DNA from 2 places in the Streptomyces sp. P17 genome. Region 1 is predicted to be linked to the other one. Evidence: riboswitches for the same ligand, from Rfam matches in the RefSeq annotation. Region 1 holds a riboswitch; the other holds the start of a gene.

Evidence for each region. A riboswitch is a leader RNA that binds a small molecule or an ion and turns the genes downstream of it on or off. The one in region 1 is predicted to bind ZMP and ZTP.
Region 2: linked by a shared signal. The riboswitch ahead of RMT89_RS24535 (glycine hydroxymethyltransferase) and the one ahead of RMT89_RS35295 (bifunctional 5,10-methylenetetrahydrofolate dehydrogenase/5,10-methenyltetrahydrofolate cyclohydrolase) in region 1 are both predicted to bind ZMP and ZTP.

What each region holds. Positions count from the first base shown of each region.
Region 1 is NZ_JAVRBF010000078.1:24,580-30,458, reverse strand. It holds gene RMT89_RS35305 (sigma-70 family RNA polymerase sigma factor) at 1-174, shown strand, start outside; gene RMT89_RS35300 (CU044_5270 family protein) at 167-1,066, shown strand; partial or broken gene RMT89_RS35295 (bifunctional 5,10-methylenetetrahydrofolate dehydrogenase/5,10-methenyltetrahydrofolate cyclohydrolase) at 1,067-1,902, opposite strand; ZMP/ZTP riboswitch at 1,968-2,051, opposite strand; gene RMT89_RS35290 (nuclear transport factor 2 family protein) at 2,076-2,441, opposite strand; gene RMT89_RS35285 (hypothetical protein) at 2,611-2,907, shown strand; gene RMT89_RS35280 (DNA-3-methyladenine glycosylase 2 family protein) at 2,980-3,945, shown strand; gene RMT89_RS35275 (SDR family oxidoreductase) at 4,006-4,851, shown strand; gene RMT89_RS35270 (S-(hydroxymethyl)mycothiol dehydrogenase) at 4,941-5,879, shown strand, end outside.
Region 2 is NZ_JAVRBF010000039.1:21,012-26,890, forward strand. It holds gene RMT89_RS24535 (glycine hydroxymethyltransferase) at 1-1,010, opposite strand, end outside; ZMP/ZTP riboswitch at 1,045-1,134, opposite strand; gene rocD (ornithine--oxo-acid transaminase) at 1,236-2,441, shown strand; gene RMT89_RS24545 (glutathionylspermidine synthase family protein) at 2,438-3,622, opposite strand; gene RMT89_RS24550 (hypothetical protein) at 3,645-4,001, opposite strand; gene RMT89_RS24555 (PLP-dependent aminotransferase family protein) at 4,041-5,438, opposite strand; gene RMT89_RS24560 (carboxymuconolactone decarboxylase family protein) at 5,492-5,879, shown strand, end outside.

The sequences.
Region 1 (5,879 bases):
GAGGTACTGCGGCTCACGGCCTGGGAGGAACTCGGCATCGACGACCTCGCCGTCGCCCTCGGCTGCGGCACCCGCGCCGCGTCGATGCGCCTGCACCGGGCCCGCCGCCGGCTCAGAGCCGAGATCGACCGCATGAGCCTCACGACACCCTCGAAGGAGAACGGCCATGGCTGACGAACTCGACCTCCTGCGCCGCGCCAACCCGGTCCCCGTCGACGGCCCCCACTTCGGAGACGGCCCCCTCGACCATCACGCCGAGCGGCAGCTCAACCGCCTGATGCAGCAACGGACCCCCCGCCGCCGCCTTCGGCCGGCCTGGGCCCTGGCGGCCACCGCGGTCGTCGCCGCCGTCGTGTCGGCGCTCCTGTTCACCGGCCAGACCACGGCCCCGGCGGTCGCCGCACCGCGCCCGCTCGTCGTGCGCGCCGACTCCGCCCCCGTACCCCTGAAGTCCCTGGCCGAACTGGCGCAGTCGGCGGCGACGGACGGGGCGCCGAAGCTCCGCAAGGGCACGCATGTGCAGACGTGGAGCCTGGCCATGAGCGACGACAAACCGCCGGTCACCCTCCCCGAGGAACGCATCGTGCGCTGGAGGGCCGACGGCAGCCACACCGAACTCGTCGCCGAGGACGGGGACATCGTCTCCCGGCAGACCTATCCGCCGAGTTGGAGCGACGCCCCGCCGCAGTCCCCGCCGCCGCGCGACGCCGAGCGGCTGCGGGCCTACCTGGAGGAGGCCACCTACAGCGAGTCGCTGAGCACGCCCCAACTCCTGGATGCCGTAGGCGTCCTGCTCGACACCTGGACCCTCGGCGCCCGCGAGTCCGCGGCCCTCGTACGGCTGCTCGCACGGACCGAGGGGCTCAGGCCCGTCGGACAGGTGACGGACCGGCTCGGGCGGCCCGGACAGGCGTATGCGTACGACGGTCCTGGCGCCCGCCGGATGCTGATCCTGGACCCGGCCACCGGTACCGTCCTCGGCCTGGAGACCACCTTCACCAAGGACCAGCCGGAATACGGCGTCAAGGCCGGCGACGTCATGGAGTACAGCGCCTGGACGCGGTGATCAGACCCCGAGCTGCCGTGCGGCGGCAGTGACGGTCTGCTCCGGCAGCGTGGCGATCGTCATCGGACCGACCCCGCCCGGCACCGGCGTGATCAGCGAGGCCCGTTCGGCGGCGGAATGGAAGTCGAGGTCGCCGATGTTGCCCGGGTCGTAGCCGGCGTCGATCACGACGGCGCCCGGCTTGATGTCCTGACCCCGGATCAGCCGGGGCCGACCCACGGCGGCGACTACGATGTCCGCCTCCCGGACCGCCGCCGACAGGTCCGCCGTACGGGAGTGGCAGTACGTCACCGTCGCGTCCCGGGCGAGCAGCAGCATGCCGGCCGGCTTGCCGAGGATCGCGCTGCGGCCGACGACCACCGCGCGCTTGCCGGACGGGTCGACGTCGTACGCGTCGAGCAGCCGCACGATGCCGCCGGGCGTGCAGGACACGAAGCCCGGCAGTCCGAAGCTCATCGTGGCGAAGGAGGCGAAGGTGACGCCGTCGACGTCCTTCTCCGGCGCTGTCGCCTCGAACGCGGCCCGCTCGTCGATGTGCGCGCCCATCGGGTGCTGGAGCAGGATGCCGTGCACACCGGGGTCGAGCGACAGCTTTTCGAGCGTCCGCGACCAGTTCCTCGGTGGTCGTGGCCGCGGGCAGCTCCACGTGCCGGGACTCGATGCCGGCCTTGCGGCAGCGGTTGCTTCATCCGGACGTAGAGGACGCATGCCGGGTCCTCGACGGCCAGCACCGTCGCCGGACAGGGCGCCGTGCCGGTGCGTTCGGTGACGTGGGCCGCCCGCTCGGCGGTCTGCGCCACGATGTTCCGGGCGAGAGAGGTGCCGTCCTCCCCCAGAGCCTCAAGGGCCTGGGAGGTGCCCCCAGCCGTGCCAGAGACATGATCCAGCTGGGCCGGTGTTTCCGGTTCGCCCAGGCGCACGGCATCGACTCTGCGGAACCGCTCCCGGGTGGTGCTCCACCTCAGCGCCAGTCACGGCCCGCCCCCACCCGGACCGAGGCTCCTTTCGGCTATTCGTCCCAGGCCTGGATCATCGTCTGCTCGACGATCTTGCCGTCCCGCAGGGACGCCATCGACTCGGCGAGCACACGTACTCCGTCGGCGTACTGACAGGACTCGCTGAAGGCGACGGTGTCGCCCTCGACGACACAGCGCTCCAGCTTGTGGGTCATGTCGCGGCTGTAGACGTCGTCCAGCAACTCGCTGATCTCGTCACGGCCGTGCAGGACCCGGGGACTGCTGGGCTGGGTGTTGCGGTCCACGACGCGTAGTTCGGCGTCGTCCGCGTAGAGCGACAGCAGTGTCGTCGCGGTGTCTCCCTCGATGCCCCGGCGCAGGGCTTCGGTGTCGAAGCCGGGGCGTGCCGCAGTGCCCATGGTGACCTCCTCGAAGGCCCGCGGCCTCCGGGGAGCGGGCCGCGCGGCCTCTCCTTCGAGGCTCCTCCGCCCGGGCGGGCTCGGCAAGCGCAGCCGCCGCGGTCCGCCTGACGGGTGAGCCGCGCCGTGCGGCCGTGTCCGGCGGGGGCCCGTCGGCGTTGCTCCGGACATGATCTCAACACGACGTATCGTCGCCGCCGTCGGTCTGGCCGCCGCGGCCACCGGCCTCGCCGCGCCGCTGGCGAGCGCGGCCGAGGCGGAGGCCCCCAACGCCGGTTCGCTCAGCCCGATGAGGATGCTCGACTCGCTCACCGTCAGCGACATCCCCGAGGAGCGCAAGGCGGAGATCCCGCGGCCCTCCGCGCAGCTGAACCAGCTCAACCGGGTCGACGAGCTGAACCAGTTGTACCAGGTCACCGACATGGTCGCCCCGGTCACGGGTCTGCTCCCCGGCATCGAGTACTGACCCGCCGCACCCCCGGGGGCCGTCCGCACAGCCGGGCGGCCCTCGGCATGTCCTCCCGGGAGATGGTGAGCGATGCCGCAGCCACCGGACCGGTCCGTGCACTGGCAGCCCGGCTTCCCCGTGGACGCCCGCCTGACCTTGGAGAGCCTGCGTCGGGGCCCCTACGACCCCACGCACCGGGTCGATCCCGACGGCACCGTGTGGCGCACCGCGCTGACCGTCTCGGGGCCGGTCACCTACCGCATCCGCAAGCAGCGCCTGGACGACGTCCACATCGACGCCTGGGGACCCGGATCGGCCGAACTCGCCGACTCCGTCCGCCGTGAACTGGGCGAGGGCGACCGGCCCGAACTGTTCCGGCCCCGGCACCCGGTCCTGCGTGGCGCGGTGCGCCGGCTGCCGGGCCTGCGCGTCCCCCGCACGGGACGGCTCTTCGAGGCCCTCGTCCCCGCCGTACTGGAACAACGCGTCGTCGGCCTGGACGCCGCCGCGTCCTTCACCCGCCTGACGCTGCTCTACGGCGAGCCAGCGCCCGGCCCGGCCCCCGGCGGGATGCGTCTGCCGCTTCCACCCGGGACCTGGCGGACCGTCCCGAGCTGGGAATGGCGCCGGGCGGGCGTGGATCTGCACCGTTCCGGCACCGTCATCGAGGCCTCCCGCCACGCGGCGCGGCTCGACCGCGCGGCCGGTGATCCGGCGCACGCCTACGCCCTGATGGCGAAGCTGCCCGGCGTAGGGGTCTGGACCGCCGCCCAGGTCGGCCACCGCGCCCTGGGCGACGCGGACGCCCTGCCGCTGGGCGACTACCACCTCGGCACTCTGACGGGCATGGCCCTGTTGGGCCGCCCCTTGGCGGACGACGAGATCGAGCCCTTCTACGAGCCCTTCCGCCCGCACCGCTACCGGGTCGTCCGCCTGCTCGAACTCACCTACGGCGCCGCCCCGCGGCACGGCCCCCGCGCACCCCGCGCGGGTCCGTTCGGCGGCGGCGCCAAGGCGTCGCGCAGGGCCGGCCCCTGGCGTGTCAACCACAGGTGACCGCACACACGCCTGATACGGATCGATCCTGGCCACCTCGCCCCCGCAAGGAGATCCCCCATGGCCGCCACCGAGCCCACCTACGCCGTCACCGGTGCCTCCGGCCGCCTGGGCGGGCGTATCGCCCGGCGGCTGGCCGCCGCCGGCCTCCCGCAGACCCTCCTGGCCCGCACGCCCGCCCGCGCACCAGAACTGCCCCGCGCCACCGCGGTGCCCGGCGCCTACGACGACCACGACGCCGTCGTGCGCGCCCTGCGCCCCACCGACCGGGTCCTGATGGTCTCCGCCTCGGAGACCCCCGAGCGGGTCCAGCAGCACCGCACCTTCATCGACGCCGCCGCCGCGGCCGGGGCCGCGCACCTGGCGTACATCTCCTTCTACGGCGCCGCCCCCGACGCGACCTTCACCCTGGCCCGCGACCACTGGCACACCGAGCAGCACATCCGCGCCAGCGGGGTGCCGTTCACCTTCCTGCGGGACAACCTGTACGCCGACTTCATGCCCGCCCTCGTCGGTGAGGACGGCGTCATCCGCGGCCCCGCGGGCGCCGGCCATGCCGCCGTCGTCGCCCAGGACGACATCGCCGACGCCGCCGTCGCCGTCCTGCGCGACCCGGCCGAGCACGCCGGACGCACCTACGAACTGACCGGCCCCGAGGCGCTCGGCCTCATCGACATCGCCGCCACCATCGCCGCCGTCACCGGACGCCCCGTCTCCTACGTCCCGGAGACGGTCGAGGAGGCCTACGCCTCCCGCAAGGGCTCCGGCGCCCCCGACTGGCAGCTCGACGCCTGGGTCTCCACCTACACCGCGATCGCCGACGGCTCCCTGGCCGCGGTGACCACCGCGGTCGAGGACCTGACCGGCCACCCCGCCACCTCGCTTGAGCAGGTGCTGCGGGCCTGAGCGCTTGTCGCCCGTACATGCCGTTTCCGATCAGTCACGCGTAGGGTCGAGAAGACGGACACCCGGCCTACGGAAGAGGGGTCAGCACCATGGCGCAGCAGGTTCGCGGCGTGATCGCACCGGGCAAGGACGAACCGGTACGGGTGGAGACGATCGTCGTGCCCGACCCGGGTCCTGGCGAGGCCGTCGTACGGATCCAGGCCTGCGGTGTCTGCCACACCGATCTGCACTACAAACAGGGCGGAATCTCCGACGAGTTCCCCTTCCTGCTGGGCCATGAGGCGGCGGGCGTGGTCGAGTCGGTCGGCGACGGCGTCGCCGATGTCGCCCCCGGAGACTTCGTCGTCCTCAACTGGCGTGCCGTGTGCGGGCGTTGCCGGGCCTGTGTGCGCGGGCGGCCCTGGTACTGCTTCGACACCCACAACGCCAAGCAGAAGATGACCCTCGCCGACGGCACCGAGCTCTCCCCGGCCCTCGGCATCGGCGCCTTCGCCGAGAAGACGCTGGTGGCGGCCGGCCAGTGCACCAAGGTCGACCCGGCCGTCTCTCCGCAGGCCGCGGGGTTGCTGGGCTGCGGTGTGATGGCCGGCATCGGTGCCGCGATCAACACCGGGCAGGTGGGCCGGGGCGACACGGTCGCGGTCATCGGCTGCGGGGGCGTCGGGGACGCCGCCATCGCCGGGGCCCACCTGGCCGGCGCGGCGAAGATCATCGCCGTCGACATCGACGACCGCAAGCTCGAAAAGGCCCGCACCATGGGCGCCACCGACCTCGTGAACTCCCGCGTGGCCGACCCGGTCGAGACGATCCGCGAACTCACCGGCGGCTTCGGAGCCGATGTCGTCATCGAGGCCGTCGGCCGCCCCGAGACCTACAAACAGGCCTTCTACGCCCGCGACCTGGCCGGAACCGTCGTCCTGGTCGGCGTCCCCACACCCGAGATGAAGCTCGAACTCCCGCTCCTCGACGTCTTCGGCCGCGGCGGCGCCCTCAAGTCGTCCTGGTACGGCGACTGTCTGCCCTCCCGC
Region 2 (5,879 bases), on a different contig from region 1:
TTGTCGACGATGCGCTGGGCGTAGTCCTGGAAGTCGGGCTGACGGGCCTCGGCGAGGGCGACGGCCTTGGCGGCCATGACGTGCGGGAGCGGGCCGCCGAGGACCATCGGGCAGCCGCGGTCGACCTGGTCCTTGAGGGAGTCGTCGCACAGGACCATGCCGCCGCGCGGACCACGCAGCGACTTGTGGGTGGTGGTGGTGACGATCTGGGCGTGCGGGACCGGGTCGAAGTCGCCGGTGAGGACCTTGCCCGCGACCAGGCCCGCGAAGTGGGCCATGTCGACCATCAGGGTCGCGCCGACCTCGTCGGCGATCTCCCGCATGATCCGGAAGTTCACCAGACGGGGGTAGGCGGAGTAGCCGGCGACGATGATCAGCGGCTTGAACTCGCGGGCCGACACCCGCAGCGCCGCGTAGTCGATCAGGCCGGTGGCCGGGTCGGTGCCGTAGGAGCGCTGGTCGAACATCTTGCCGGAGATGTTCGGGCGGAAACCGTGGGTGAGGTGGCCGCCGGCGTCCAGGGACATGCCGAGCATGCGCTGGTTGCCGAAGGCCTGGCGCAGCTCGGCCCAGTCGGCGTCGGAGAGGTCGTTGACCTGGCGGACGCCGGCCTTCTCCAGGGCGGGGGCCTCGACGCGGGCGGCCAGGACGGACCAGAAGGCGACGAGGTTGGCGTCGATGCCGGAGTGCGGCTGGACGTAGGCGTGGCGGGCGCCGAAGAGTTCCTTGGCGTGTTCCGCGGCGAGGGACTCGACGGTGTCGACATTGCGGCAGCCGGCGTAGAAGCGGCGGCCGATGGTGCCCTCGGCGTACTTGTCGCTGAACCAGTTGCCCATCGCCAGCAGCGTGGCCGGGGAGGCGTAGTTCTCGGAGGCGATCAGCTTGAGCATCTCGCGCTGGTCGTGGACCTCCTGGCCGATGGCATCGGCGACCCGCGGCTCCACGGCGCGGATGACGTCGAGGGCGGCGCGGAAGGCGGTGGATTCGTTGGAGAGGGGCTGCTCGGACAAGTCGGCCTCCGGACGGCGTGGCGTTCAGCGTTCACGGTTCGGCCCAGGCGCACGGCACACAGTCACGACCGGGCCGCTCCCCGATGGTCGGTCCCATCCCAGCGCGCCAGTCACGGCCCGCCGTCAGCCTACCGGGCGCGCCGTCGGGTCAAGGTCCCGCGTCCACCATCCGAGCAAGGATAGGAAGGGGGTCCCGCTTGTCTCCCGGTGTCTTCTGGAGGTCCCGTGACCACTACGGAAACCCTCATCGCCGCGGCCGAGGCGCACGGTGCGCACAACTACGCACCGCTGCCGGTCGTCGTCGCCTCGGCCGACGGGGCGTGGATGACGGATGTGGAGGGTCGGCGGTATCTGGATCTGCTGGCCGGTTACTCGGCCCTCAATTTCGGGCACCGCAACCGGCGGATCATCGATGCGGCCAAGGCGCAGCTGGAGCGGGTGACGCTCACGTCGCGGGCGTTCCATCACGACCGGTACGCCGCGTTCTGCGAGGAGCTCGCGCAGTTGTGCGGCATGGAGATGGTGCTGCCGATGAACACCGGCGTGGAGGCGGTGGAGACCGCGGTGAAGACGGCCCGGAAGTGGGGGTACCGGGTCAAGGGCGTGCCCGCGGAGATGGCGAAGATCGTGGTCGCGGGCGGCAACTTCCACGGCCGTACGACGACGGTCATCAGCTTCTCCACCGATCCGGAGGCGCGCGCGGACTTCGGGCCGTACACGCCGGGGTTCCAGATCGTGCCGTACGGGGATCTGACGGCGATGCGGGAGGCGATGACGGAGAACACCGTCGCGGTGCTGCTGGAGCCGATCCAGGGCGAGTCGGGGGTGATCGTGCCGCCGTCCGGTTATCTGCCGGCGGTGCGGGAGCTGGCGCGGGAGCGGAACGTGCTGTTCGTGGCCGATGAGATCCAGTCGGGCCTGGGGCGGACGGGGCGGACCTTCGCGTGCGAGCACGAGGGCGTGGTGCCGGACATGTATGTGCTGGGCAAGGCGCTCGGGGGCGGTGTGGTGCCGGTATCGGCGGTGGTGTCCTCGGCCGAGGTGCTGGGGGTGTTCCGGCCCGGGGAGCACGGGTCGACGTTCGGGGGGAATCCGCTGGCCTGTGCGGTGGCGCTGGAGGTGATCGCGATGGTGCGGTCGGGCGAGTACCAGGCGCGCTCCGCGGAGCTCGGCGAGCATCTGCACCGGGAGCTGGCGGCACTGGCCGACATGGGGCGGGTGACGGACGTGCGGGGCCGCGGGCTGTGGGCGGGGGTGGACATCGCCCGGGCGTACGGGTCCGGGCGGGAGGTGTCGGAGAAGCTGATGGACCGGGGTGTGCTGGTGAAGGACACGCACGGGGCGACGATCCGGATCGCGCCGCCGCTGGTGATCGGCAAGGAGGATCTGGACTGGGGACTTGCCCAGTTCCGGGCGGTGCTCCGGGTCTAGATGATCACGTGCGGCAGGAAGCGGGCGTACTCGTCCGTGATGAGTCCGGAGGACTCCCGGATGCCGAGGCCCGCCGACTCGTCCTCGACGACCCAGGCGCCGAGGACGACCCGGTTGCCGTCGAAGTCGGGCAGGGGGGCCAACTCCTGGTAACAGCACGGCTCGTCGCGGACCACGGGGTCGGTGCCCGGTTCGTGGACGGTGACGCCCGCGCCCTCGCGGCCCAGCAGGGGCTTGGCGACATAGCCGGCGGTGCGGGCGAGCTCGTGAGGGCCGTCGAGATGGGCGGGGAGCAGGTTGGGGTGGCCGGGGTAGAGCTCCCAGAGGACCGCCAGCAGCGCCTTGTTGGACAGGAGCATCTTCCAGGCCGGTTCGATCCACAGGGTGGAGCCGGTGCCGCCGCCGTTGTCGAGGGTGTCCAGGACGTGATCGGCGAAGCGGTCGGTGGTGAGCCACTCCCAGGGGTAGAGCTTGAAGCAGCTGCGGATGAAGCGGAGCCGGTTGTCGACGAAGCGGCCGGAGAGACGGTCCCAGCCGATCTCCTCCATGGAGATCCAGTCGGTGTCGAGTCCGGCCTGCTCGGCCGTCTCCTTGAGGTAGGCGACCGTCATCAGGTCTTCGCCGAGTTCGTCGGCGGAGGAGTGCGCGAAGTACAGGGGACTGCCGGGCGGGAGGAGGGCGGCCTGCTTCTTCCAGGCGGCGACCAGGCGTTCGTGGAGGGAGTTCCACTGGTCGGCGCCGGGGAAGCGCTCCTCCATCCAGAACCACTGCGGGGAGGCGGCCTCGACCAGGGAGGTGGGGGTGTCGGCGTTGTACTCCAGGAGCTTCGCCGGGCCGCGGCCGTCGTAGCGCAGGTCGAAACGGCCGTAGAGGGAGGGGAGTTCGGTGCGGCGGCGCCAGGCCTCGGTGACCGCCTCCGCCACGCGCGGGTCGGTGATGCCGAGGTCGGCGAGGCGCCCGGAGGTGACGATGTATTCCGCCGCCCGCAGGCACATGCGGTGCAGTTCCTCGACAACCTCCTCCAGCGCCTCGACCTCCTCCAGGGAGAAGACGTAGTAGGCGCTCTCGTCCCAGTACGGGCGCAGGGAGTTGTCGGGGTAGCGGGTGAGCGGGTAGATCAGGCCCTGTTCCTCGACGGTCTGCTGCCAGCCGGGGCGAGGGTCGATCGTGCGGCGTTCCATGGCGTACGTCCGGGAGGCCCGCTCAGCCGCCGCCGCTGCCGGAGCCCGAGCAGCCGAAGCCGCCGCGGTCCACGGCATCGCTGCGGCTGAAGGTGCCGTAGTCGGCATAGCCGCCGTCGACTTCGGCGTCGTAATACCAGGCGGCGTCGCTGCCGCCCTTGCCGGTCTTCTTCTTGCCGCTCTTGCCGTAGGACGAGCCGGAGGAACCCGACTTGCAGTTCTTGTCGGCGATGATCTTGTAGCCGTCCCAGGTGTAGCTGTCCCGGTCGACACAGCGCCGGTCGGGCTCGGAGCCGCAGGAGGTCAGTGCCGCCGCGACGACTCCCATACCGCCGAGCACCACCGTGCTGGACCGCAGTCGGCGCTTCGTCTGAGCCATGTCCCGTCTCTCCCCGTGTCCTTCGGCTGCGCGATCACCTTACGGCAGCACCCGGCACAGGGCTTCGAGGGCCCCCGCCCATGCGTGGTCCGGCGGGGTTCCGTAGCCGACGACCAGTGCGTCGAGGGGCTCGGCGGTGGCCTGTTCATGGCGGAAGTACGCAAGGCCGTGCAGGGACAGGCCCTGCCAGGGAGCCGCCTGGACGACCGACGCCTCGGTGCCCGGCGGCAGGCACAGGACGGCGTGCAGGCCGGCCGCGACGCCGGTGACCCGGACGTCGGGGGCGCGTTCGGCGAGGGCGGCGACCAGTGCGTCACGGCGTCTGCGGTAGCGCAGCCGGGAGGCGCGGACGTGGCGGTCGTGGGCGCCGTGGGCGATGAATTCGGCCAGGGTCAGCTGGTCGAGCACCCCGCAGCTGTCCACGTCACCCTTGGCCGCCGTCACCGGCTCGATCAGGGCGGGCGGCAGGACCAGCCAGGCCAGGCGCAGGCCGGGGGCAAGGGATTTGCTGGCGGTGCCCAGGTAGACGACGTGGCCGGGGTCCAGGCCCTGGAGCGCGCCGACGGGCTGGCGGTCGTAGCGGAACTCGCCGTCGTAGTCGTCCTCCAGGATCAGGCCGCCGGTGCGCCGCGCCCAGTCCACGACAGCAGCGCGCCGGGAGCGGTGCAGGACGGCGCCCATGGGGAACTGGTGGGCGGGGGTGAGCAGTACGCCACCGGCGTCCGTCAACTCAGCGGGATCGGTGCCGAGTTCATCGAAGGGCAGAGGGGTGGTGGCGAGACCGGTCGTGGCGAGGACCTTGCGGTGTTCGGGGAGTCCGTAGGACTCGACGGCGACCGTACGGGCGCCGCGGGCCCGCAGGACCGTGCCGAGGAGGCACAGGCCGTGGGCGAAGCCGGCGCAGATGACGATGCGTTCGGGGTCGGCGCGTACGCCTCGGGCGCGGGAGAGGTAGCTCGCGAGGGCGGTGCGCAGTTCGATGCGGCCGCGTGGGTCGCCGTAGCCGAGGACGTCGTAGGGGGCGGTGTTCAGGGCGCGGCGGGCCGCCTTGAGCCACTCGGCGCGGGGGAAGGAGGCGAGGTCGGGGGTGCCGGCGGTCAGGTCGTGGACGGGGCGGGGGCGGGCGCGGCGGGTCGGGGCGGGGGCCGTGGGGGGTGTCGAGCGGCCCTCGGCGACTCGGGTGCCGGAGCCCTGCCGGGCGGTGAGCCAGCCCTCGGCGACAAGGTCGGCGTAGGCGTCGGCGACGGTGTTGCGGGCGATGCCGAGGTCGGCGGAGAGGGAGCGGGAGGACGGCAGCCGGGTGCCGGGTGCCAAGCGGCCGGTGCGGACGGCCTCGCGCAGGGCGTCGGTGAGGCCCCGTCGCAGACCTGGTCCGGTGGTCGGTTCCAGGTGGAGGTCGATGCCCAGGGCTCCCGAAGTGGCCCATGTGTCTGCCATGGAAATGGACCATACTCCTGGGCCTTTTCCTTCGTAGGGTCGAGGGCATGACGATGACCAGTGATCACACCGCCCCTGTGGAAGCCCCCGCCGCATACGCCCCCGAGCACGCCCCCCGGCTGAACTGGGCCGAGCATGCGCCCGAGGTGTACAAGGCGATGGTCCGGCTCGACGCGGCCGCCCGACGGGGTCTGGACCCGAAGCTGCTGGAACTGGTGAAGGTCCGTGCCTCGCAGCTCAACCACTGCGCCTTCTGCCTGGACATGCACACCAAGGACGCCCTGGCGGCCGGGGAGAGCGTGGAGCGGATCATCCAGCTCTCCGCCTGGGAGGAGTCGGCGCACTTCTACACCGAGAAGGAGCTCGCGGCCATCGCGCTGACGGAGGCGGTCACCGTGCTCACCGACGGTCTTGTGCCGGACGAGGTGTACGCGAAGGCGG